Regions from separate parts of the Streptomyces glycanivorans genome, predicted to be linked through region 3. Evidence: riboswitches for the same ligand, from Rfam matches in the RefSeq annotation. Region 3 holds a riboswitch; each other region holds the start of a gene.
The links. Region 3 has a riboswitch for cyclic di-AMP ahead of P8A20_RS21355 (LysM peptidoglycan-binding domain-containing protein). Riboswitches for the same ligand answer to the same signal wherever they lie in the genome.

Region 1 (7,429 bases), 2.7 Mb from region 3:
TCTCCTGGGAGAGCCTGTCGCGCTCGGTCTCCAGCTCGATCCTGTCGAAGCGCGTCAGCCTGCGCAGCGGGGTGTCCAGGATGTACTGGGTCTGGATCTCGCTCAGCGAGAAGCGCTCCATCAGGCGCTCCTTCGCCTGCGCGGAGTTGTCGCTGTCCCGGATGAGACGGATGACCTCGTCGATGTCGAGCAGCGCCACGAGGAGGCCCTCGACCAGGTGCAGCCGGTTGCGGCGCTTGGTCCTGCGGAACTCGCTGCGCCGGCGCACCACGTCGAAGCGGTGGTCGAGGTAGACCTCCAGGAGCTCCTTGAGCCCGAGGGTGAGCGGCTGCCCGTCGACCAGCGCGACGTTGTTGATGCCGAAGGACTCCTCCATCGGCGTCAGCTTGTAGAGCTGCTCCAGAACGGCCTCCGGCACGAAGCCGTTCTTCACCTCGATCACCAGACGCAGGCCGTGCGCCCGGTCCGTGAGGTCCTTGACGTCCGCGATGCCCTGGAGCTTCTTCGAACCGACCAGGTCCTTGATCTTGGCGATCACCTTCTCCGGGCCGACGCTGAAGGGCAGTTCGGTGACGACGAGGCCCTTGCGGCGGGCCGTGACGCTCTCTATGGCGACCGTGGCACGGATCTTGAACGTGCCGCGGCCGGATGCGTACGCGTCCTTGATGCCGCCGAGGCCGACGATCCTGCCTCCGGTGGGCAGGTCGGGGCCGGGGACGAAGCGCATCAGCGTCTCGAGGTCGGCGCCCGGGTGCCTGATCAGGTGGCGGGCGGCGGCGATGACCTCGCCGAGATTGTGCGGGGGCATGTTGGTCGCCATGCCGACCGCGATCCCGGAAGCGCCGTTGACCAGGAGGTTCGGGTACGCCGCCGGGAGGACGACCGGCTCCTGCTCCTGGCCGTCGTAGTTCGACTGGAAGTCGACGGTGTCCTCGTCGATCGACTCCGTCATGAGTGACGTGGCGTCGGCCATCCGGCACTCGGTGTACCGCATCGCGGCGGGCGGGTCGTCGTTGCCCAGAGAGCCGAAGTTGCCGTGCCCGTCCACGAGGGGCAGGCGCATCGAGAACGGCTGTGCCATGCGCACCAGTGCGTCGTAGATCGACGCGTCACCGTGCGGGTGGAGTTTGCCCATCACTTCGCCGACCACGCGTGCGCACTTCACGTAGCCGCGGTCGGGGCGCAGTCCCATCTCGTTCATCTGGGACACGATGCGGCGGTGCACGGGCTTCATGCCGTCGCGGGCGTCGGGCAGAGCCCTGGAGTAGATCACCGAGTACGCGTACTCGAGGAAGGAGCCCTGCATTTCGTCGACGACGTCGATGTCGAGGATCTTCTCCTCGAAGTCGTCCGGCGGCGGGGTTTTCGTGCTGCGGCGGGCCATCGCGGCTGCGACTCCTTCACAGATTCTGTCGGGCAACCTCAGGTTCTGACGCCGACCATTGTGGACCGCCGCACCGACAACCCCGACCTCGACCCGTCCGAAGCGGCCCCCGGGCCCTGCACGGAGCCCCTGATTACGGCAGCATCTACGACAACATTCACCCGACGGGAACTTCGCCAGGTGCCCGTGCGCTTGCCTAGAGTGGCAGGTCCGGCAGGAAATCCTGTACCGATCGAAGGGACGTACATGCCCATGGGTCACACGGCCACAGCCCAGGCCGGTTCCGGCGGCTTGACGGCGACCGAGCACCGCTTGGCCAACGGCCTGCGCGTGGTGCTCTCCGAGGACCATCTGACCCCCGTCGCCGCGGTCTGCCTCTGGTACGACGTCGGCTCCCGGCACGAGGTCAAGGGACGCACGGGACTGGCTCACCTTTTCGAGCACCTGATGTTCCAGGGCTCGGGCCAGGTCAAGGGGAACGGGCACTTCGAGCTGGTGCAGGGGGCCGGTGGTTCCCTGAACGGCACGACCAGCTTCGAGCGCACCAACTACTTCGAGACGATGCCCACGCACCAGCTGGAGCTGGCCCTGTGGCTCGAGGCCGACCGGATGGGCTCGCTGCTCGCCGCGCTCGACGAGGAGTCCATGGAGAACCAGCGGGACGTCGTGAAGAACGAGCGCCGCCAGCGCTACGACAACGTCCCGTACGGCACGGCCTTCGAGAAGCTCACCGCGCTCGCCTACCCGGAGGGCCACCCGTACCACCACACGCCGATCGGCTCGATGGCCGACCTGGACGCGGCGACCCTGGAGGACGCCCAGGCGTTCTTCCGGACGTACTACGCGCCGAACAACGCGGTCCTCTCCGTCGTCGGGGACATCGACCCGGAGCAGACGCTCGCCTGGATCGAGAAGTACTTCGGTTCCATCCCCTCCCACGACGGCAAGCAGCCCCCGCGCGACGGCGCGCTGCCCGGCATCATCGGCGAGCAGCTGCGCGAAGTGGTCCGGGAGGAGGTCCCCGCGCGTGCGCTGATGGCCGCGTACCGCCTGCCGCAGGACGGTACGCGCGAGTGCGACGCCGCGGACCTGGCGCTGACCGTGCTCGGCGGCGGTGAGTCGTCCAGGCTGCACAACCGCCTGGTCCGCCGTGACCGTACGGCCGTCGCCGCCGGGTTCGGGCTCCTCAGGCTGGCCGGTGCGCCCTCGCTGGGCTGGCTGGACGTCAAGACGTCCGGCGGTGTCGAGGTGCCGCAGATCGAGTCGGCCGTCGACGAGGAACTGGCCCGCTTTGCCGAGGAGGGCCCGACTCCGGAGGAAATGGAGCGGGCGCAGGCGCAGTTGGAGCGCGAGTGGCTCGACCGGCTGGGCACGGTCTCCGGCCGCGCGGACGAACTGTGCCGGTACGCCGTCCTGTTCGGTGACCCCCAGCTCGCCCTGACCGCAGTGGGTCGCGTCCTGGACGTGACGGCCGACGAGGTCAAGGCCGCCGCCCGGGCGCACCTGCGCCCCGACAACCGTGCGGTCCTGGTCTACGAGCCGGTCGAACCGGCCGATGAGACCGACGGGGCCGAAGGCACCGACGCGCACGAGGGGGCCGACAAGTGACCGACGCCGCCGTGACTGGAGTAGCGATGGAGTACCACCCGCAGCCGACCGCCGGCGAGGCCCGGCCCTGGGCCTTCCCCGCACCCGAGCGGGGCGCCCTGCCCAACGGGCTGACCGTGTTGCGCTGTCACCGGCCGGGCCAGCAGATCGTCGCCGTGGAGATCTTCCTCGACGCCCCGCTGGACGCCGAGCCCGAGGGGCTGGACGGTGTGGCCACGATCATGGCGCGCGCACTGTCCGAGGGCACCGACAAGCGCTCCGCGGAGGAGTTCGCCGCCGAGCTGGAGCGGTGCGGCGCCACGCTGGACGCCCATGCGGACCACCCGGGCCTCCGCGTCTCCCTGGAGGTCCCGGTCTCCCGGCTGGCCAAGGCCCTCGGCCTCGTCGCCGAGTCCCTGCGGGCCCCGGCCTTCGCGGAGAGCGAGATCGAGCGGCTGGTGGGCAACCGGCTCGACGAGATCCCGCACGAGCAGGCCAACCCGGCCCGCCGGGCCGCCAAGCAGCTCTCCAAGGAGCTCTTCCCCGCCACGGCGCGGATGTCGCGTCCGCGCCAGGGCACGGAGGAGACGGTCCGCCGGATCGACGCCGCCGCCGTACGCGCCTTCTACGACGCCCATGTCCGCCCGTCCACCGCGACGGCGGTCGTCGTCGGCGACCTCACCGGGGTGGACCTGGACGCGCTCCTCGCCGACACCGTGGGGGACTGGTCGGGCAACGCCGGCCAGGCCCGGCCCGTCCCCCCGATCACCGCGGACGACACCGGCCGCGTGGTCATCGTGGACCGTCCCGGAGCCGTGCAGACGCAGCTGCTGATCGGCCGCATCGGCGCGGACCGGCACGACAGCGTGTGGCCCGCCCAGGTCCTCGGCACGTACTGCCTGGGTGGCACGCTGACCTCGCGGCTGGACCGCGTGCTGCGTGAGGAGAAGGGCTACACCTACGGCGTGCGGGCCTTCGGGCAGGTGCTTCGCTCGACTGCGCCGGGTTCCTCCTCCGGGGCGACCGGCGCCGCGATGCTCGCCATCAGCGGCTCGGTCGACACGGAGTCCACCGGTCCCGCGCTGGACGACCTGTGGAAGGTCCTGCGCACCCTGGCGGCCGAGGGCCTCACCGACGCCGAACGCGAGACTGCGGTGCAGAACCTCGTGGGCGTCGCCCCGCTGAAGTACGAGACGGCGGCCTCCGTCGCGGGCACCCTCGCCGACCAGGTGGAGCAGCACCTTCCGGACGACTACCAGGCCGAGCTGTACGCCCGCCTGGCCGCGACCGGCACGGTCGAGGCGACCGCCGCCGTGGTCAACGCGTTCCCCGTCGACCGGCTCGTCACCGTCCTGGTCGGGGACGCCGCGCAGATCGCGGAGCCTGTCAGGGCGCTCGGAATCGGCGAGGTGTCCGTCGTCAGCGGCTGACTGAAGCCGACAGAACAGGACATGGCGGAACCCCGGCGGGCGTGTGCTCGCCGGGGTTCCGTCATGTGTCCGTTTCGAGGTCTATAGCGTCATTCATCCTGTGGGATGTGCGACAAAAGACCCTTTCCGTTTGGTGAGGGAAAGCGCCCCGCTCTAGCGTCGGCCCGGCTGTCCGCCGGACGATTGCCGCGCCCGCGGCGCCGGACAGTCATCGCCGAGTCCCCGTCAGGCGCGAGCCTGGGGAGCCGGGGACCCACGAAGTCCCTGGGGTGAATCGGATCTCCGTGCCTCGTCAGAGGCCCGGCGGCCCGTAGGAGACCTTCCTGCTCCGAACCCGTCAGCTAACCCGGTAGGCGAGAAGGAAGGAAAGGACCAGCCACTCCATGGCGTTCATCCGTGCCACCGGGAAGCACCGTGCCCCGAGCCGACTGACGCGCAAGAGCGCCAAGGTCGCCGGCATCGCGGCCCTGGCCACCACCGGCGTCATCGGCGCCACGGCCTCCCCGGCTCTCGCCGCGGACTCCGAGGTCACCGCCGGCAGCACCGGCCTCACCCAGACCGTCGCCCTCGACACCACCCTCGCCGCCCAGATCGAGGCCCAGGCGAAGGCCCAGAAGCACCAGGCCGAAGTCGCCGCGAAGGCCGCGGCCGAAGCCAAGGCGAAGGCGGAGGCGAAGGCCGAGGCCGAGCGCAAGGCCGAGGCCCGCGCCAAGGAGGCCCGCGAGGAGAAGGCGCGTGCCGCCCGCGCCGCCGAGCGCGCCCGGCTGAACGCCTTCCACCTGCCGGTCGCCGGATCCCACGTCACCACCGGATACAAGTCCGGCGGCGCTCTCTGGTCCTCCGGTAGCCACTCCGGCGTGGACTTCCAGGCCGCTTCCGGCAGCTCCGTCGTCGCCGTCGGCGCCGGCACGGTCGTCGAGGCCGGCTGGGGCGGCGCGTACGGCAACAACATCGTGCTCAAGATGAAGGACGGCACGTACACCCAGTACGGCCACCTCTCCTCGATCGGCGTCTCCGTCGGTCAGAGCATCGGATCGGGCGAGCAGATCGGCCTCTCCGGCTCGACCGGCAACTCCACCGGTCCGCACCTGCACTTCGAGGCCCGCACCACCCCCGAGTACGGCTCGGACATGGACCCCGTCGCCTACCTCCGTGCCCACGGCGTCCAGGTCTGACCCCACGCAGCAGGACACAGCGCCCGCACGGACGCGACGAAGGCCCCGGCATCTGCCGGGGCCTTCGTCGCGTCAGCGCCAAAGCGCGCGCGCCGGAGCCCTCGCGGAAGTGCTGCCTGGCCAGAAGATATCCATGGATTCCACCCCGCCGTCGGAAATTCGGGCCGGTTGCAATAGAGTCACGGAACAGGCGTCGATCGGCCGCGTTTTCGCGGGGATTAAGGCGGAGGTTCGGACATGCGCATTCCCGCGCATTCGGTATGCACGGCAATCCGTGACGACATCGTCTCCGGTGTCTACGAGCGGGGCAGCCGCCTCACCGAAGAGGTGCTCGCGCGTCGGTACGGGGTCTCCCGCGTTCCCGTGCGTGAGGCGCTGCGCACTCTGGAGTCCGAGGGGTTCGTCGTCACCCGCCGGCACGCCGGTGCCTGTGTCGCCGAGCCCACGGAGCAGGAGGCCGCGGATCTCCTGGAGATGCGCATGCTCCTGGAGCCCCTCGGTGCCGCCCGAGCCGCGCAGCGTCGCACCGAGGCGCATCTCAAGGTGCTCCGTGGCCTGGTCAGACTGGGGCAGGAGCGGGTACGCAGAGGCGAGGGGGAGGATCTGCGTTCCCTGGGAGGCTGGTTCCACGAGACGCTCGCCCAGGCGTCGGGCAGTCCCTCGCTGATCGCGCTCCTCACCCAACTCCGGCACAAGATCGCCTGGATGTACGCCGTCGAACAGCCGGTCCGTCCCGCCGACTCGTGGGCCGAGCACGGCGCCCTCGTCGACGCCGTGGCGCGTCGTGACGCGGAGCGGGCCCGGGTGCTCGCCGCCCAGCACGCGGAGCGGGCCACCGCCGCCCACCGGCTGCGGCGCGCGGACCGCCCGGCACGCGCTGCGGGCACGGCCCGGGTGAGGACTTCGCAACACCCCGTAAACATCGCGGGAGTCCGCCATTAACAATTGCGCCGTATACAAAGAAGGTAATTATCGAAGGGCTTTCTTTTTGCTGCCCTGATTCAGGTGTTTCCGGGTGCCGTATGTGCCGGGTCGGGAAACAGGGAAAGCCGCGGATCCCCTGAGGGATGCCGCGGCTTTCCGCAGGAAAATTCCGGCGCGAAGTGGCCGGGATCAGACGGTCTCCGGGAGCTCCTCGAGCCCCTCCGCCACCAGCTTCGCCAGACGGTCCAGGGCGACCTCGGCGTTGTCGGCCTCGGACGCGAGCACGATCTCCTCGCCGCCCTGGGCGCCCAGGCCGAGCACCGCGAGCATCGACGCGGCGTTGACCGGGTTGCCGTCGGCCTTGGCGATCGTCACGGGGACGCCGGAGGCCGTGGCGGCACGGACGAAGATGGAAGCGGGGCGGGCGTGCAGGCCCTCGGCCCAACCGACGTTGACGCGGCGCTCAGCCATGGTTCTGCCCTTCACGTAACGATGAGTTGTCTAGACCAGTCTCTCATGCGGTGCGGACTGCTGTGCCGGGCACCGCAAGCCGGTCGCCCACCGCCCGCCGGCTCCCCAGCGTGCCCCTGCCACCGCCCCACCGCGACCGGTGCCCCGGGCCGTAGGCTTTGCCCATGGAGCCCACTCCGGAGCAGAGTCCGCATCACGCGTACCCCGACCACTGGGAGGCGGACGTGGTGCTCCGCGACGGTGGCACCGCGCGCGTCAGGCCCATCACCACGGACGACGCCGAGCGGCTGGTCAGCTTCTACGAGCAGGTGTCCGACGAGTCGAAGTACTACCGCTTCTTCGCTCCGTATCCGCGTCTCTCCGCCCGGGACGTGCACCGCTTCACCCATCACGACTACGTCGACCGGGTGGGGCTGGCCGTCACGATCGGCGGCGAGTTCATCGCCACCGTCCGCTTC
Region 2 (7,429 bases), 2.5 Mb from region 3:
GAGGCACCGCCATGTTCCGTCCCGCCGCCCGCTACGTTCTGCCCGAGTTCACCGAGCGCACCGCCCACGGAACCCGGAACACGGATCCGTACGCGAAGCTGCTGTCCGAGCGGATCGTCTTCCTCGGTACGCCTGTCGACGACACCGCGGCGACCGACCTCGTCGCCCAGTTCATGTATCTGGAGCACGCGGACCCGGACCGGCCGCTTTCCCTGTACATCAACTCGCCCGGGGGCTCGTTCCACGCGATGACGGCGATCTACGACACCATTCAGTTCCTCGCCTGCGAGGTGGAGACCTTCTGTCTCGGGCAGGCGGGGGCGGCCGCCGCCGTGCTCCTCGCCGCCGGCTCACCGGGACGCCGACATGCCCTGCCTGGCGCCCGGGTACTCATCCAGCAACCCGTTCTGGACGAGCCGGTGCAGGGCCAGCTGTCCGATCTCGACATCCGAGCCCGCGAGTTGACGCGCGAGCGCGAGCTGCTCACGGCCATGCTGGCCCGCCACACGGGTCGTTCCACGGGCCGGATCGCCGCCGACATCGAACGGGACACCATCCTCGACGCCGAGGCCGCCCTGGCGTACGGACTGGTGGACCACGTCGTGGAGAACCGCACGCCGCCCCAGCCGCCGCACTCGTCGAGGTGAACGCCCGATGCTCCCACCCCAGTTCCCGCAGCTTCCCGCACTGACCCGCGCCGAGGCCGAGTTCATCGACTGCTATCTGGAGGTGCTCGACCAGGTCGGGCGCATCAATCCCGCCCGGGGCAGCGACACCTACGGAGCGCTGCGGGCGGCCCAGGCCCTCGCGTCGCGGGCGGTGGCCTTACGGGACGCACTCGTGCTGATGCATGAGCGGGGTGAGTCGCAGATCCATGCGGACACCCTGGCCAGGGCGTTGCGACTGCTGGACGGAGAGCGCCGGGCGGGCCGGGTGGCCCTGCCTCAGGAGCCGTCGAGTTGACCGTGTTCACCACCGACTCGCCGATCACACCGGCCCTTTCGGCACACGTGTACGACACGCCCGGCAGGCCGATGAGTTTCCCTCGCTCGATCGGCGTAGAAGGTCCCCCGCCCGAGGGACAGCCCAACTTGCGCATCCGACGCGGACACTGAACGTAATACGTCGTTCCACCGCTGGTACACGGCTGGTCAGGTCCGGCCGCCGCGGCTCCGCGCACGCGGCGTCCACTCGATCGGATCAGTCGTGACGACTCTCACATACCGCCACTTCAGACAGGAAATCCGGCGGCGCGTAGGTAAAGATCCCTGGGACGACAAGCCCCCGCCGCCGCGGCGGGGCGGTCCGGGCGGACGCCGAGTCCTGCCGCCGTCCGGATGCCTGGTCGACAGGAGTGGATCGGCAGGAGTGGAGGACCCGAGCACAACGGGCCGGCCGGAGATCCGGACGGCCCTCGGGGTGAAGCCGCTGCACGCGGCCGGGCAACTTCGCCAGCCCGAACCCGACAGGTCATCCTTCACAGGCGGCTGACGAAGGGTTGCGCATGACTGCGCAGGTTCATGTCCCGTCTCTGTTCGCCCGGGTCGGTACGGCCTCGGTTCTGACCTTCGCCGTAGGCACCACCGTGCTGGCCCCGGGCTTCGTGGACGAAGCCGAGGCCGCCACCCACTCGACGAAGGCACTCAAGATCGCCGCCTCGAAGAAGGGTGCCCCTTACAGATGGGGAGCCACGGGCCCCTCCCGGTTCGACTGCTCAGGGCTCACGCTCTATTCGTTCAAGAAGGCCGGAAAAAAACTCCCCCGCACGGCGCAGCAGCAGTACAACAAGACCCGCCATATCTCCAGGTCGCAGCGGAAACGCGGCGACCTGGTCTTCTTCCACGCGGGCCGCAGCGTGTACCACGTCGGGATCTACGCCGGCAGCGGGAAGATCTGGCACTCGCCCAAGGCCGGGGCCGTGGTCCGGCTGGAAAAGATCTGGTCCGGGAACGTCTGGTACGGGAGGGTCCGCTGACACTCCTCCCCAGCAGGTTCGGCGCAGCAGGGGACCGGTCACCAGCACGAGCCCCGACGCGGTGAGTGCCGTGCCGCTGCCGCCCTTGATCGCACGGGCGGTACGCGGCCGGCGCAGCCGACGGCCGCAGCCGGGCCGCGTCCGGATGTCCGCGCCGGTCGGCGTGGTCCTCGGCCTGTCGGTGGTGCCGGAGGTGGTCGTCGGCGATGTCTCCGTCACCGCCCGCCGTCCGACGCCCGGCCTCCGCCGGGTGAGACCTCTCCCGGTCACGCGTGCGACAGCGTCACGCCTGCGCGGGAACCGGCCAGGGAAGGGCGATCGACACGGTCTTCCCCCCGTCCGGGGTGGGGCTGACGCCGAGCCTGCCGCCGTGCTCCTTCGCCAGGGCCCGGATGATCGCCATGCCGCGCCCGTTGTCCTGCCGCACCGCGGCGGGCAGCCGTTGGGGCCGGCGAGGGTGGCTGTCCGTCACACCCAGGTAGAACTCGACGTCCCGGTCGAGCCGGAGATCGACGGTGAAGGTGGGCGACTGCCCGAAGGTGTGCTGGACGGCGTTGGTGGCGAGTTCCGAGACGATCAGCCGGATGGTGTCGGCGGTGTCGCCGTCCTCGGCCAGGCCCCAGTCCGTGACCACTTGGGCCACATATCTCCGCGCCGCGGAGACCGAGACCGGATCGCTCGGCAGAGTGACGGTTGCTTCCTGATGGTCTGCCATGGCGACGCCGTCCCTTTCCCACCCGACCGGCCCACGGCCGGCCTGGATTGTGCCTCGCGCCAGACTGCCACCGTTGCCGCCCTCCATGACGGCGATCCACCAAGATATGCATATATCTATCGCCCAATACGGTGAACTCCGCCGCCCGGGCCGTGTGCGGACGCGACACTTGCCCCTTTCCGGGCCGGCCCCCGCTTGGGTACGGCCCTCCGTGACAACGGGAGGAGGCCGTCATGCGGAACGGCCCTGCTGTACGCCGTCGCAAGCTCGGGGAGGAACTGCGCGCTCTTCGCCACACATCGGGACTCACGAGCCGGGACGCCGCCGCACTGCTCGGCTGGCACCAGTCGAAGGTGAGCCGGATCGAGACGGGGGCGAGCGGGGTGACACCGGGTGACGTGACCCGGCTGATGGAAGCGTACGGCGTGGACGACCGGCAGTTGCGTTCCCTGCTCCGGACGCTCGCCGGCTCCGCGGGGGGCGGCGGGAACGGGTGGTGGCACGCCTACCGTGGGCTCATCCCGCCCCAGTACCGCGACTTCATCAGCCTGGAGTCGCAGGCCTTCGCCGCGCGCACGCTGGAGACCTCGGTGGTCCCGGGACTGCTGCAGACCGCCGACTACGCGCGGGCAGTGACCCGGTCCTCACTGGACGGGCTGCCGCCCGCCCAGCTCGATTCGCTGGTCGAGGTCAGGCTCGCCCGGCAGAACGTCCTCCACTCGCCCCGGCCGCTGCGGCTGAGCGTCGTGATCGACGAAGCGGTACTGCGGCGGAGCGTCGGCGGGCCCGGGGTGATGGAGGGACAGCTGCGCCATCTGACGGAAGTGGCTCAATTCCCGCACGTGATGCTCCAGTTACTGCCATTTTCCGCGGGGAGCTATATCGGCCTCACCGGGCCGTTCGTTATCTTCTCTTTTTCGACCACTTTCGATCTGGATGTGATCGTTCTCGATCACTTGACGAGCAGTCTCTACCTGGAGCGGAGAGAAGACCTTGAGGCGTACAGCTCGGCCTTCCGCACGATGCAGGAGCACGCGCTGTCGCCGGAGCATTCGCTGGACCTCATCGCCGCTCTGAGCCGCGGCGATCAGGCGGAACCTTCAGACTGCCCGAGGGGGGCACGATGTCCGACCGTCCCGTACAGCCCGCACCGAGGTGGCGGCGCAGCAGCCGCAGCACCGGGATGAACAACTGCGTGGAAGCCGCGTCGCTCGGCGACGCCCGTCTCGCCGTGAGGGATTCCAAGAACACGTCGATGCCCGCGCTTCGCTTCTCGGCGACGGCATGGACGTCGTTCGTGGCCGGACTGCGCGACCACCCGGTCAGCTGACCGGCAGCGGCGCCGTCGTCAGGATCGTGTCCACGGCCGCTCCGATCTGCTCCTGGGTCAGGTCGGCACGGGCGGTCAGCCTCAGCCGCGAGATCCCGTCGGGCACCGAAGGCGGCCGGAAGCACCCCACGGCGAGCCCCGCCGCACGGCAGTCGGCGGCCCAGCGCACCGCCGACTCGGCCGAGGGAGCACGGACCGACACGACGGCGGCGTCGGGACGCACGGCGGTCAGGCCGGCCGCCACCAGCCGTCCGTGCAGTTCCAGGGCGACCTCCCCTGCCCTCTCCGCGCGTTCGGGTTCGCGGCGCAGCAGACGCAGCGCGCCCAGGGCCGCTCCGGCGGCCGCCGGTGCGAGTCCGGTGTCGAAGATGAACGTACGGGCCGTGTTGACCAGGTGACGGATGACCCGGGCTGGGCCGAGGACCGCTCCGCCCTGGCTGCCGAGCGACTTGGAGAGCGTGAGAGTGGCCACGATTCCCTCGCCGCCTGCGAGCCCGGCGGCCGCGAGCGCCCCGCGCCCGCCCTCGCCCAGCACCCCGAGTCCGTGCGCGTCGTCGACCACGAGGGGCGCACCCGCTTCGCGGCAGACACCGGCGAGTCCGGCGAGCGGGGCGGCGTCGCCGTCCACCGAGAAGACGGAGTCGGTCACGGCCAGCGCCCGCCCGCCGTGCGTCCGGAGCGCCTTCCGTACGGCCTCGGGGTCCGCGTGCGGTACGACGGCGGTGGCGGCCCGGGAGAGCCGGCAGCCGTCCACGATCGAGGCGTGGTTGCCCGCGTCGGAGACGATCAGCGAGTCGTGTCCGGTCAGCGCCGTGAGTGCGGCGAGGTTCGCCGCGTAGCCGGAGGAGAACACCAGGGCGGCCTCGAACCCGCAGAAGGCGGCCAGTTCGTGTTCGAGTGCGGCGTGCAGCGCGGTGGACCCGGTGACGAGCCGCGACCCGGTGGCACCCGCGCCCCAGGTCCGTGCCGCCGCCGCTGCCGCTGCTGTCACTTCGGGGTTGCGGCTCAGCCCCAGGTAGTCGTTGCTGGCGAGGTCCAGCAGTTCCGTCTCCGCGGCCCGGGGGCGCAGCGTCCGGACGAGTCCGGCGGCGGCTCGGCGCCGGGCCTCGTCGTCGATCCAGTCGAAGGGGGCGTAGGACATGAGCGGGTCCCTTTTTGTAGGCAGCTCACAGACCTTAGCCGGGTGCGCAACCGGCCAGGGTGTGGCAATACACACAGCATCGACCGGACGTACTGTCCGGTTCCTCCTTGGCCGATGGCGGTGCCGTACGTCAGGATCAAGGCCATGGACCTGCTGAACACGCTGGTGGACAAAGGGCTGCGGCGCGAACTGCCGACCCGGGACGAAGCGCTCGCCGTACTGGCGACCTCCGACGACGAACTGCTCGACGTGGTGGCCGCGGCCGGAAAGGTGCGCCGCCAGTGGTTCGGCCGGCGCGTCAAACTCAACTACCTGGTGAACCTGAAGTCCGGGCTCTGCCCCGAGGACTGCTCGTACTGCTCGCAGCGTCTCGGCTCCAAGGCCGAGATCCTCAAGTACACCTGGCTGAAGCCCGACGAGGCGCGGAAGGCCGCCGCCGCGGGCGTGGCCGGCGGCGCCAAGCGGGTGTGCCTGGTGGCCAGCGGCCGGGGGCCGACCGACCGCGACGTCGACCGGGTGTCGCAGACGATCGAGGCCATCAAGGAGCAGCACGAGGGCGTCGAGGTGTGTGCCTGCCTGGGTCTGCTGTCGGAGGGCCAGGCCGACCGGCTGAGGTCGGCGGGGGCCGACGCGTACAACCACAACCTCAACACCTCGGAGGGGACGTACGGGGACATCACGACCACGCACACGTACGCCGACCGGGTGGACACCGTCCAGCAGGCGCAGGCCGCCGGACTCTCGGCGTGCTCCGGGCTGATCGCGGGGATGGGCGAGACCGACGCCGACCTGGTGGACGTCGTGTTCTCCCTGCGTGCGCTGGATCCCGACTCGGTGCCGGTGAACTTCCTGATCCCCATGGAGGGGACACCGCTCGCGAAGGACTGGCATCTGACTCCGCAGCGGTGCCTGCGCATCCTGGCGATGGTCAGGTTCGTCTGCCCGGACGTCGAGGTGCGGCTCGCGGGCGGTCGCGAGGTCCATCTGCGCTCGATGCAGCCGCTCGCCCTGAACCTGGTCAATTCCATCTTCCTCGGTGACTATCTGACCACTGAGGGCCAGTCGGGCCAGACCGATCTCGACATGATCGCGGACGCCGGTTTCGAGGTCGAGGGAGCGGACACCACCACCCTCCCCGGGCACCGCGCCCCCGCGGCCGCGGACTGCGGCTCGCACGAGGGCGGCGCTTCCGGTACTCACGAGGGCGGCGGGTGCGGCTCGCACGTCGGCGGCTGCGCTCCGTGCGGCGAGGGCGCCGGTGCGGCTGCCGTTCCGGAGCCGTCGGAGGCCCTGACTGCGCGCAACGACCTGGTGGCGGTCCGCCGCCGAGGCGCCGGGACGGACCTCGCACCCAATGCCTGACCGGATCGGCCCGGCGGAACTCCGCGCCCTGGACAGGGCCCACGTCTGGCACCCCTACGGCCCGATGCCGGGCCGGCAGGAGCCGCTGGTCGTGGAGTCGGCGTCGGGGGTACGTCTGCGGCTCGCCCAACCCGCCCACGGTCAGCTCGAACTGGTGGACGGCATGTCGTCCTGGTGGTCGGCGGTCCACGGTTACAACCATCCGGTGCTCAACGATGCCGCACGCGGCCAGCTGGACCGGATGAGCCATGTGATGTTCGGCGGGCTCACGCACGAGCCCGCCGTCCGGCTGGCGACACGGCTGGTGGAGATCACTCCCGAGCCCCTCCAGCACGTCTTCCTCGCCGACTCGGGGTCGGTCTCCGTCGAGGTCGCGGTGAAGATGTGTCTGCAGTACTGGCGTTCGGCGGGGCGGCCCGCCAAGCGCCGGCTGCTGACGTGGCGCGGCGGGTACCACGGGGACACCTGGCAGCCCATGTCGGTGTGCGACCCCGAGGGCGGGATGCACGAGCTGTGGTCGGGTTCGCTCCCCCGGCAGGTCTTCGCGGACGCCCCGCCGGACGGCTTCGACGCCGCACCCGACGACGCCTACGTGAGGCATCTGCGCGAGCTGGTGGCCGCCCACGCCGACGAGCTGGCAGCGGTGATCGTGGAGCCCGTGGTGCAGGGTGCGGGCGGAATGCGTTTCCACTCCCCCACCTACCTGCGGGTGCTTCGTGAGGCGTGCGACGAGCACGACGTGCTGCTGGTGTTCGACGAGATCGCGACGGGGTTCGGCCGGACCGGGCAGTTGTTCGCGGCCGGGCACGCCGGGGTCTCCCCGGATGTCATGTGCGTCGGCAAGGCGCTGACCGGCGGGTATCTGACGCTGGCGGCGACGCTGTGCACCTCACGGGTGGCGGAGGG
Region 3 (7,429 bases):
CCGAGCAGGCGATGGGCGGCGCCGTGGGCCCCTACACCGACCTGTACGCCCTCGGCGTCCTGATGCACGAACTCCTGAGCGGGGACGTGCCGTTCGCCGGCTCCACCGCCCTGGGCGTCCTGCACCGCCACCTCTACGAGCCGCCCCTCCCGGTCCGTCATCTCAGGCCCGAGGTCCCCGAGGCGCTCGAAGCCCTCGTCCTGCGGCTGCTCTCCAAGGACCCGCAGCACCGGCCGGCCTCCGCGCAGGAGGTCTACGAGTCCCTGCGGCCCCTGCTGCCCGCCGTCGGTTCGCCCTCGGGCCCCCTCGACCCGACCCGTCCGTTCCTCCGCCCGCACGCACCCTGGCCCGACCGGGCGGCCGTGCCGGCGTCGGCGCCGCCCGTCCCCGTCCAGCAGGTGCCCGCCCCGCCCCAGCACCCGCCCGCCAGGCCGAACGTGGCGCAGGCCGTCGACGACGTGAAGCGGCTGCTCGGCGAGGGCCGCATCACCCAGGCCGTCGACGTCCTCGGCGGGATCCTGCCCGCCGCGGCCCAGGAGCACGGCGAGCACTCGCCGGTCGTACGGATCCTGCGCAAGCAGTACGCGGCGACCCTGATGGACGACGGCCAGTTCCGCCGCGCCCTCCCGGAGCTCCGCCGCCTCGCCGAGGACCGCGCGGCGGAAGGCCGGCCCCGCCGACCCCCAGACCCTGCAGTACCGCTACGACGCCGCGCAGTGCCTGGAGCAGCTCGGTGAGGCAGCCGCCGCCCTCGCCGAGTACCGCGTGGTCCTCCCCTTCTACGAGAACGGATACGTGACCTCCACCGGCCCCGGCCGCGCCTTCGACATCCGCAGGCGGATCGCGCACCTGCTGCTCGGGATGGGCGACCACACGGCGGGCCGCGGCCAGCTGCAGGCCCTGCTGTACGACACGGAGCGCGCCTACGGCCCGCACCACGCTCTTCCCACGGAGCTCCGCCGCCAACTGGTGCACCACCAGGACGTACGCGGATCGAGGTGAACCGCAGGACGGCCGACGACGGCGGGACGGAAGGGATTTCGTCCCCGACCCCACACTGACCGGTCCGGAAATCGTTGGTCGAAGCAGTGGCCCGAATCACGTCCACTGCCTAACATCGATCACCGCAAGGCTTTGTGCACTGATGCACAAACTCTCCCCGGGAGGCTCCTTTGCACCGCCGTCGTCGTACCGCGCTCGCCCTTTCCGCCGCAACGCTCGTCGCGGCCCCCCTCCTGACCGCCTGTGGCAGCGAGGCCCACCCCGGTGCCGCGGCCGTGGTGGGCGGCGACCGGATCGACGTGGCCACCGTCCAGGCGCAGGCGGCCGACGTGCGCACCGCGCAGCAGAAGTCGGAGCAGTCCGAGGAGCTGGTCGCCAAGTCGGGCCAGCTGACCAGGGTCAAGCTGTCCGGGATGATCTTCGGGCGGGTCCTGGACCGGGCCGCGAAGGACGCGGGGGTCGGTGTCAGCCGCAAGGAGATCCAGCAGATCCGCGGCGTCGCCGCCGAGCAGTCCGGCGGGGAGGAGGGCGTGCGGACCCTGATGCTGGAGCAGCGCTGGGTCGCGCCCGGCCAGATCGAGGCGAGCCTGCGCCAGGAGGTCCAGCTCCAGAAGCTGGCCGGGGCGCTGGGCGCCGACCTGCAGAGCCCCACCGGGGTGCAGGCCGTCGGGCAGGCCCTCACCGAGGCGTCGAAGGCGTTGCACATCGAAGTCAACCCGCGCTACGGCAGCTGGGACAACCGGAAGGTCCAGCTCAGCACGTACAAGGCGCCGTGGATCACCCAGGTCACGCCCGTGCAGGGCCAGGAGCCCGAGGCAGGCGCCTGACCCCGTTCGTCCGGGGGTAGGTTCGGGGTGTGAACGCTGAAGACCCCGGCCGTATCGTCCTGCTCACCGCCAGCCACCGGGTCGCCCCCGGTCTGCTGTCCTGGCCCGCCTGGCAGACTCTGCGGGCCGCCGACCGGGTGCTGTGCGCCGAGCGGGACCATCCGCAGCTGCCGTACCTGGACGAGGCGGGGGTCGCCGTCGAGCACGACGCACCCACGGCCGAGGAGCTGGTGGACGACTGCGCGGGCGGCCGGACCGTGGTGGTGCTGGTGGGCGGCGAGGGGAACCAGCCGCTCACCGACGGCCTGGCCAGGCTCGGCGGTTCGGGCCGGGTGCAGATGCCGGACCTGGAACTGCTGCCAGGTTCGTACGACCTGCCCGGTGCCCGGCTCCTGGATCTGGTCCAGGTCATGGACCGGATCCGGCTCGAATGCCCGTGGACCTCGCAGAAGACGCACAAGGGTCTCGCTAAGTACGCCATCGAGGAGGCGTACGAACTGGTCGAGGCGATCGAGGACGGCGACCGCGAGGAACTGCGAGAGGAGCTCGGCGACGTCCTGCTCCAGGTCGTCTTCCACGCGCGCATCGCGCAGGAGGACCAGGAGGAGCCGTTCGCCATCGACGACGTCGCTGCCACGATCGTCGAGAAACTGATCCACCGCCATCCCCATGTGTTCGGCGACGAGACCGCCGAGACGCCGGAGGACGTCCACGCCCACTGGCTGCGCACGAAGGCGATCGAGAAGCAGCGTGCGTCGGTCACCGACGGGGTGCCGCTCGGGCAGCCCGGCCTGGCGCTCGCGGCCAAGCTCGGCGGCAGGGCCCGCGCCGCGGGTCTCGACATCGCGCTCCCCGAGGGCGAGGGGGTCGGGCACCGGCTGCTCGCCCTCGCCGTACGGGCCGAGCAGGACGGCACGGACCCGGAGGCCGCCCTGCGGGCCGCCGCGCGTGCCTACCGGGACGTGATCCGGGCGGCCGAGGGGCTCGGGACCGGCCCGGATAGCGTCGAGGAGTGAACGACAGCCCCGATACGCACTCCGCGCCGGACGCGGCGCCCGATACGCACTCCGCGCCGGACGCGGCGCCCGAACTCTTCACCTGGGAGTTCGCCACCGATCCGTACCCCGCCTACGCATGGCTCCGCGAGCACAGTCCCGTGCACCGCACGACACTGCCCAGCGGGGTCGAGGCCTGGCTGGTGACCCGGTACGCCGATGCCCGGCAGGCGCTCGCCGACACCAGGCTCTCCAAGAACCCGGCCCACCACGCGGGGTCCGCGAACGCCAAGGGCAAGACGGGCATCCCCGGGGAGCGCAAGGCGGAGCTGATGACGCATCTGCTGAACATCGACCCGCCGGACCACACCCGGTTGCGCCGGCTCGTGTCCAAGGCGTTCACCCCGCGCCGGGTCGCGGAGTTCGCGCCGCGCGTGCAGGAGCTGACGGACAGCCTCATCGACGGCTTCGCCGAGAAGGGGGAGGCGGACCTCATCCACGACTTCGCCTTCCCCCTCCCCATCTACGCGATCTGCGACCTGCTGGGTGTGCCGCGCGAGGACCAGGACGACTTCCGGGACTGGGCGGGCATGATGATCCGGCACGGCGGGGGTCCGCGCGGCGGGGTCGCCAGGTCGGTCAAGAAGATGCGCGGCTATCTCGCCGAGCTCATCCACCGCAAGAGGGAGAACCCGGGCGACGACCTGATCTCCGGGCTGATCCGGGCAAGTGACCACGGCGAGCACCTCAGCGAGAACGAGGCCGCGGCCATGGCCTTCATCCTCCTGTTCGCCGGTTTCGAGACGACGGTGAACCTGATCGGCAACGGCACCTACGCACTGCTGCGCAATCCGTCCCAGCGCGAGCGGCTGGAACGCTCGCTGGCGGCAGGGGAGTCGGAGCTGCTCGCCACGGGCATCGAGGAGCTGCTGCGCTACGACGGGCCGGTGGAGCTCGCGACATGGCGCTACGCCACCGAGCCCGTGACCCTGGGAGGACAGGACATCGCGGCGGGGGACCCCGTACTCGTGGTTCTGGCCGCCGCGGATCGGGATCCGGACAGATTCCAGAATGCGGACACCCTGGATCTCGCTCGGAGTGACAATCAGCATCTGGGCTACGGCCACGGAATCCACTACTGCCTGGGAGCTCCGCTGGCCCGTCTGGAGGGTCAGGTGGCTCTGGCGACGCTGCTGCGACGCCTCCCCGACCTGCGGCTCGCTGCGGAACCTGCCGATTTGCGCTGGCGTGGCGGGCTCATCATGCGTGGACTGCGCACCCTTCCGGTGGAGTTCGGTCCCGGACGGCCGGCCGGTAAAGGTGACACGCTGTCAACTCTGTGACTTTCACGTGATCTCCGCTGCATCGACTTGTGACACACGTTCGAGTACGGCTAGGTTCACCGTTCGACTCACCCGTCACATGTCAGTCACACGGAAGGCAATCCCATGGGCTCCGCGACCGGCAGACACCGTCGCCCTCGCCAGGCACCCGCCATCGTCGTCGCCGCAGGCGTCACCGGCTCGGCCATCGCCATCCCCCTGCTCGGTGCGGGCGGCGCTCAAGCCGCCGACGCGTCGACCTGGGACCGGGTCGCCGAATGCGAGAGCGGCGGCATGTGGAGTGCCGACCTGGGCAACGGCTACTACGGCGGCCTGCAGTTCTCGGAGGACACCTGGAGTGCCTACGGCGGCACGGCGTACGCGTCCCGCGCCGACCTCGCGAGCCGCTCGCAGCAGATATCGGTCGCCGAGAAGGTGCTGGAGGACAAGGGGCCGCAGGCGTGGCCCAGCTGCGCCGTGATCTCCGGGCTGGCCCTGGACGGGACGCTGCCGGGCATCGACCCGGGCGGCGATCCGTCGGCGGAGGACTCCGACACCGCTACCGGGACCCCGTCCTCCGAGGCGTCGGATCCGGCCGGATCGGCGGACGACGCGGAGTCGGAGGACGAGGCGGACGAGAAGGGCGAGTCCAAGGGCAACGCCGCCGGCGACACGGCGGACGCGAGCGACGACGCGGGCAGCACCGACGCGTCGCCGTCCGCCACCCCGTCCCCCGAGGCGTCCGAGACGTCCGGCGCGGCGAAGGGTGGTCACGCCGCGAAGGGTGACGCCGAGACGGGCGGGAAGCACCGTGGCACCCCGGCTCCCGAGGGCAGCACCGGGTCGGAGCTGGACGAGGGGCGCGAGTCCGGCCGGCACGCCTCCCGGGGCGACTCCGAGGCCCGTCAGGGCGCCGAGGAGGCGTACACGGTCCGAGAGGGCGACAACCTCTGGGCGATCGCCGACGCGCAGGAGCTCTCCGGTGGCTGGACCGCTCTCTACGAGGCCAACAAGGACGAGCTGGGCTCCGACCCCGACCTCATCCTGCCCGGCCAGAGCCTGAACCTCGGTCTCGTGACGGATGCGCAGGACTCCGCGGCGGAGACGGCCGCGGCCAACTGATCAAAAGCGGGAAAACACCCCGAAAGTGGGGGTAGTTAAGAGACCTATGTCCACTTATGCGTAAGTGAGACATGGGTCTCTTTGCTTCAACTGGCACGCCCCGTCCGTCCGGTCCGTCCACTTTGGCCATGACCTGCGAAAACGGACCATGAGGCTGGACCGTTAAGGGCTGATTGGCCGTTATGTCCATCTTTGAATGTGGGGGTTGCGTGTGTCTACGGTCGGAGCCGCTCGCACCGCGGGCACCTTCGACCGTCACGCCGAATCCTGCCGTCGGCCGAAGGGGACCGACGCGTAAAGCGCCGTAGGCAGGAGCGGGGGACCCAGGTAAGTGCCGGCATTCCGGCCGTCGGAGGACGGGCGGGGGACCGGCTGGGGGTGAAGCCGTCCGCGAGTGCGGGTGGCCGGGCAACTCACAGGCCCGAACCCGACAGCTCACCTCGTAGGCGTCGGTGAGGAGAACCATGCTGCTTTCCAGCAAGGGCAAGCACCGTCGCCCGTCCAAGGCCGTTCGCATCGCGACCCTGGCCGGTGTCACCGGTGCCGCCGTCGCGGTCCCGCTGATGGGCGCGACCGGTGCCTCCGCCGCCTCCGTCGACACCTGGGACGCCGTCGCCCAGTGCGAGTCCGGTGGCAACTGGTCCATCAACACGGGCAACGGCTACTACGGCGGTCTGCAGTTCTCGCAGTCCAGCTGGGCCGCGGCCGGCGGTACGCAGTACGCCGCCCGCGCCGACCTGGCCACCAAGGGCCAGCAGATAGCCGCCGCCGAGAAGCTCCTCGACCTGCAGGGCCCGGGTGCCTGGGCCTGCGCCGGTGCCGGCGGCCTGACGAACGACGGTGTGGACCCGGGCGTCGACACCGGCTCCGCGAAGAACGGCGACACGGACCCGCAGGCCGCGCCGGAGCGCAAGGCCGAGCAGCCCACCACGCGCAGCGAGAAGCGCACGGCTCCCGAGAAGACCGTCACCACCCCGACCGGCCAGAAGGTCGAGAAGGGTGACGGCGAGTACAAGGTGAAGGCCGGCGACACCCTGAGCAAGATCGCCGACGCGAAGAAGGTCAAGGGTGGCTGGGAGAAGCTCTTCAAGCTGAACGACGACATCGTCGACGACGCGAACCTGATCTTCCCGGGTCAGCAGCTCCACCTGAAGTAGTCGGAAACGGCCCGGGGTCCCCCTCCTGCCCCGGCGGCCCGGCCCGGCGCGCATACCCCCCGCGCGCCGGGCCGTGGCCGTGTCAGGGCCCCTCGGTGGGCGTGATCCGTGCGCGGCCGCCTGCCCGCCCCGGGGGGCCGGCGTTCAATTCTTGTGGTTACTTGCCAGTAGAATTCTGGAGCTTTGCCCGTTATGCAGGTCCTTGGGTCCTTTTTCGTCCCAGGGGACGGGCTGGCGGCCGACGCAGCGGGCCGAGACGGTTAGGCTCGTGGCGCAAGGCCACAGTGACCCTGCCCAACCAGTGTCAGATCCCAGAAGGAGATGCCTCGTGCCGTCCATCGACGTCGTCGTAGCCAGGGAAATCCTCGACTCCCGGGGTAACCCCACGGTCGAGGTCGAGGTTGGCCTCGACGACGGCAGCACGGGACGTGCTGCTGTTCCGTCCGGCGCCTCCACCGGCGCGTTCGAGGCCATTGAGCTTCGCGACGGTGACCCCAACCGCTACCAGGGCAAGGGCGTCGAGAAGGCCGTCCTCGCCGTGATCGAGCAGATCGGCCCGGAGCTCGTCGGCTACGACGCCACCGAGCAGCGCCTCATCGACCAGGCGATGTTCGACCTGGACGCCACCGAGAACAAGGGCTCCCTCGGCGCCAACGCCATCCTCGGTGTCTCGCTGGCCGTGGCGCACGCCGCGTCCGAGGCCTCCGACCTCCCGCTGTTCCGCTACCTCGGCGGCCCGAACGCGCACCTGCTGCCCGTTCCGATGATGAACATCCTGAACGGCGGCTCGCACGCCGACTCCAACGTGGACATCCAGGAGTTCATGATCGCGCCGATCGGCGCCGAGTCCTTCTCCGAGGCCCTTCGCTGGGGCGCGGAGATCTACCACACGCTGAAGAAGGTCCTGAAGACCAAGGGCCTGTCCACCGGTCTCGGTGACGAGGGCGGCTTCGCCCCCAACCTCGAGTCGAACCGCGCCGCCCTCGACCTCATCCTCGAGGCCG

Region 1: another riboswitch for cyclic di-AMP. It lies ahead of P8A20_RS08940 (M23 family metallopeptidase); the one in region 3 lies ahead of P8A20_RS21355 (LysM peptidoglycan-binding domain-containing protein).
Region 2: another riboswitch for cyclic di-AMP. It lies ahead of P8A20_RS32520 (C40 family peptidase); the one in region 3 lies ahead of P8A20_RS21355 (LysM peptidoglycan-binding domain-containing protein).

What each region holds. Positions count from the first base shown of each region.
Region 1 is NZ_CP120983.1:2,126,465-2,133,893, reverse strand. It holds gene P8A20_RS08955 (DNA gyrase/topoisomerase IV subunit A) at 1-1,384, opposite strand, end outside; gene P8A20_RS08950 (M16 family metallopeptidase) at 1,631-2,992, shown strand; gene P8A20_RS08945 (M16 family metallopeptidase) at 3,019-4,401, shown strand; cyclic di-AMP (ydaO/yuaA leader) riboswitch at 4,604-4,771, shown strand; gene P8A20_RS08940 (M23 family metallopeptidase) at 4,785-5,576, shown strand; gene P8A20_RS08935 (GntR family transcriptional regulator) at 5,814-6,518, shown strand; gene P8A20_RS08930 (HPr family phosphocarrier protein) at 6,690-6,971, opposite strand; gene P8A20_RS08925 (bifunctional acetate--CoA ligase family protein/GNAT family N-acetyltransferase) at 7,136-7,429, shown strand, end outside.
Region 2 is NZ_CP120983.1:7,320,537-7,327,965, reverse strand. It holds gene P8A20_RS32530 (ATP-dependent Clp protease proteolytic subunit) at 12-647, shown strand; gene P8A20_RS32525 (hypothetical protein) at 655-963, shown strand; cyclic di-AMP (ydaO/yuaA leader) riboswitch at 1,398-1,476, shown strand; gene P8A20_RS32520 (C40 family peptidase) at 1,505-1,975, shown strand; gene P8A20_RS32510 (ATP-binding protein) at 2,259-2,690, opposite strand; gene P8A20_RS32505 (helix-turn-helix domain-containing protein) at 2,924-3,877, shown strand; gene P8A20_RS32500 (DUF397 domain-containing protein) at 3,814-4,020, shown strand; gene P8A20_RS32495 (8-amino-7-oxononanoate synthase) at 4,013-5,161, opposite strand; gene bioB (biotin synthase BioB) at 5,306-6,523, shown strand; gene P8A20_RS32485 (adenosylmethionine--8-amino-7-oxononanoate transaminase) at 6,516-7,429, shown strand, end outside.
Region 3 is NZ_CP120983.1:4,816,137-4,823,565, forward strand. It holds partial or broken gene P8A20_RS21330 (serine/threonine-protein kinase) at 1-1,002, shown strand, start outside; gene P8A20_RS21335 (SurA N-terminal domain-containing protein) at 1,173-1,829, shown strand; gene P8A20_RS21340 (nucleoside triphosphate pyrophosphohydrolase) at 1,859-2,845, shown strand; gene P8A20_RS21345 (cytochrome P450 family protein) at 2,842-4,167, shown strand; gene P8A20_RS21350 (transglycosylase family protein) at 4,273-5,268, shown strand; cyclic di-AMP (ydaO/yuaA leader) riboswitch at 5,559-5,732, shown strand; gene P8A20_RS21355 (LysM peptidoglycan-binding domain-containing protein) at 5,733-6,425, shown strand; gene eno (phosphopyruvate hydratase) at 6,754-7,429, shown strand, end outside.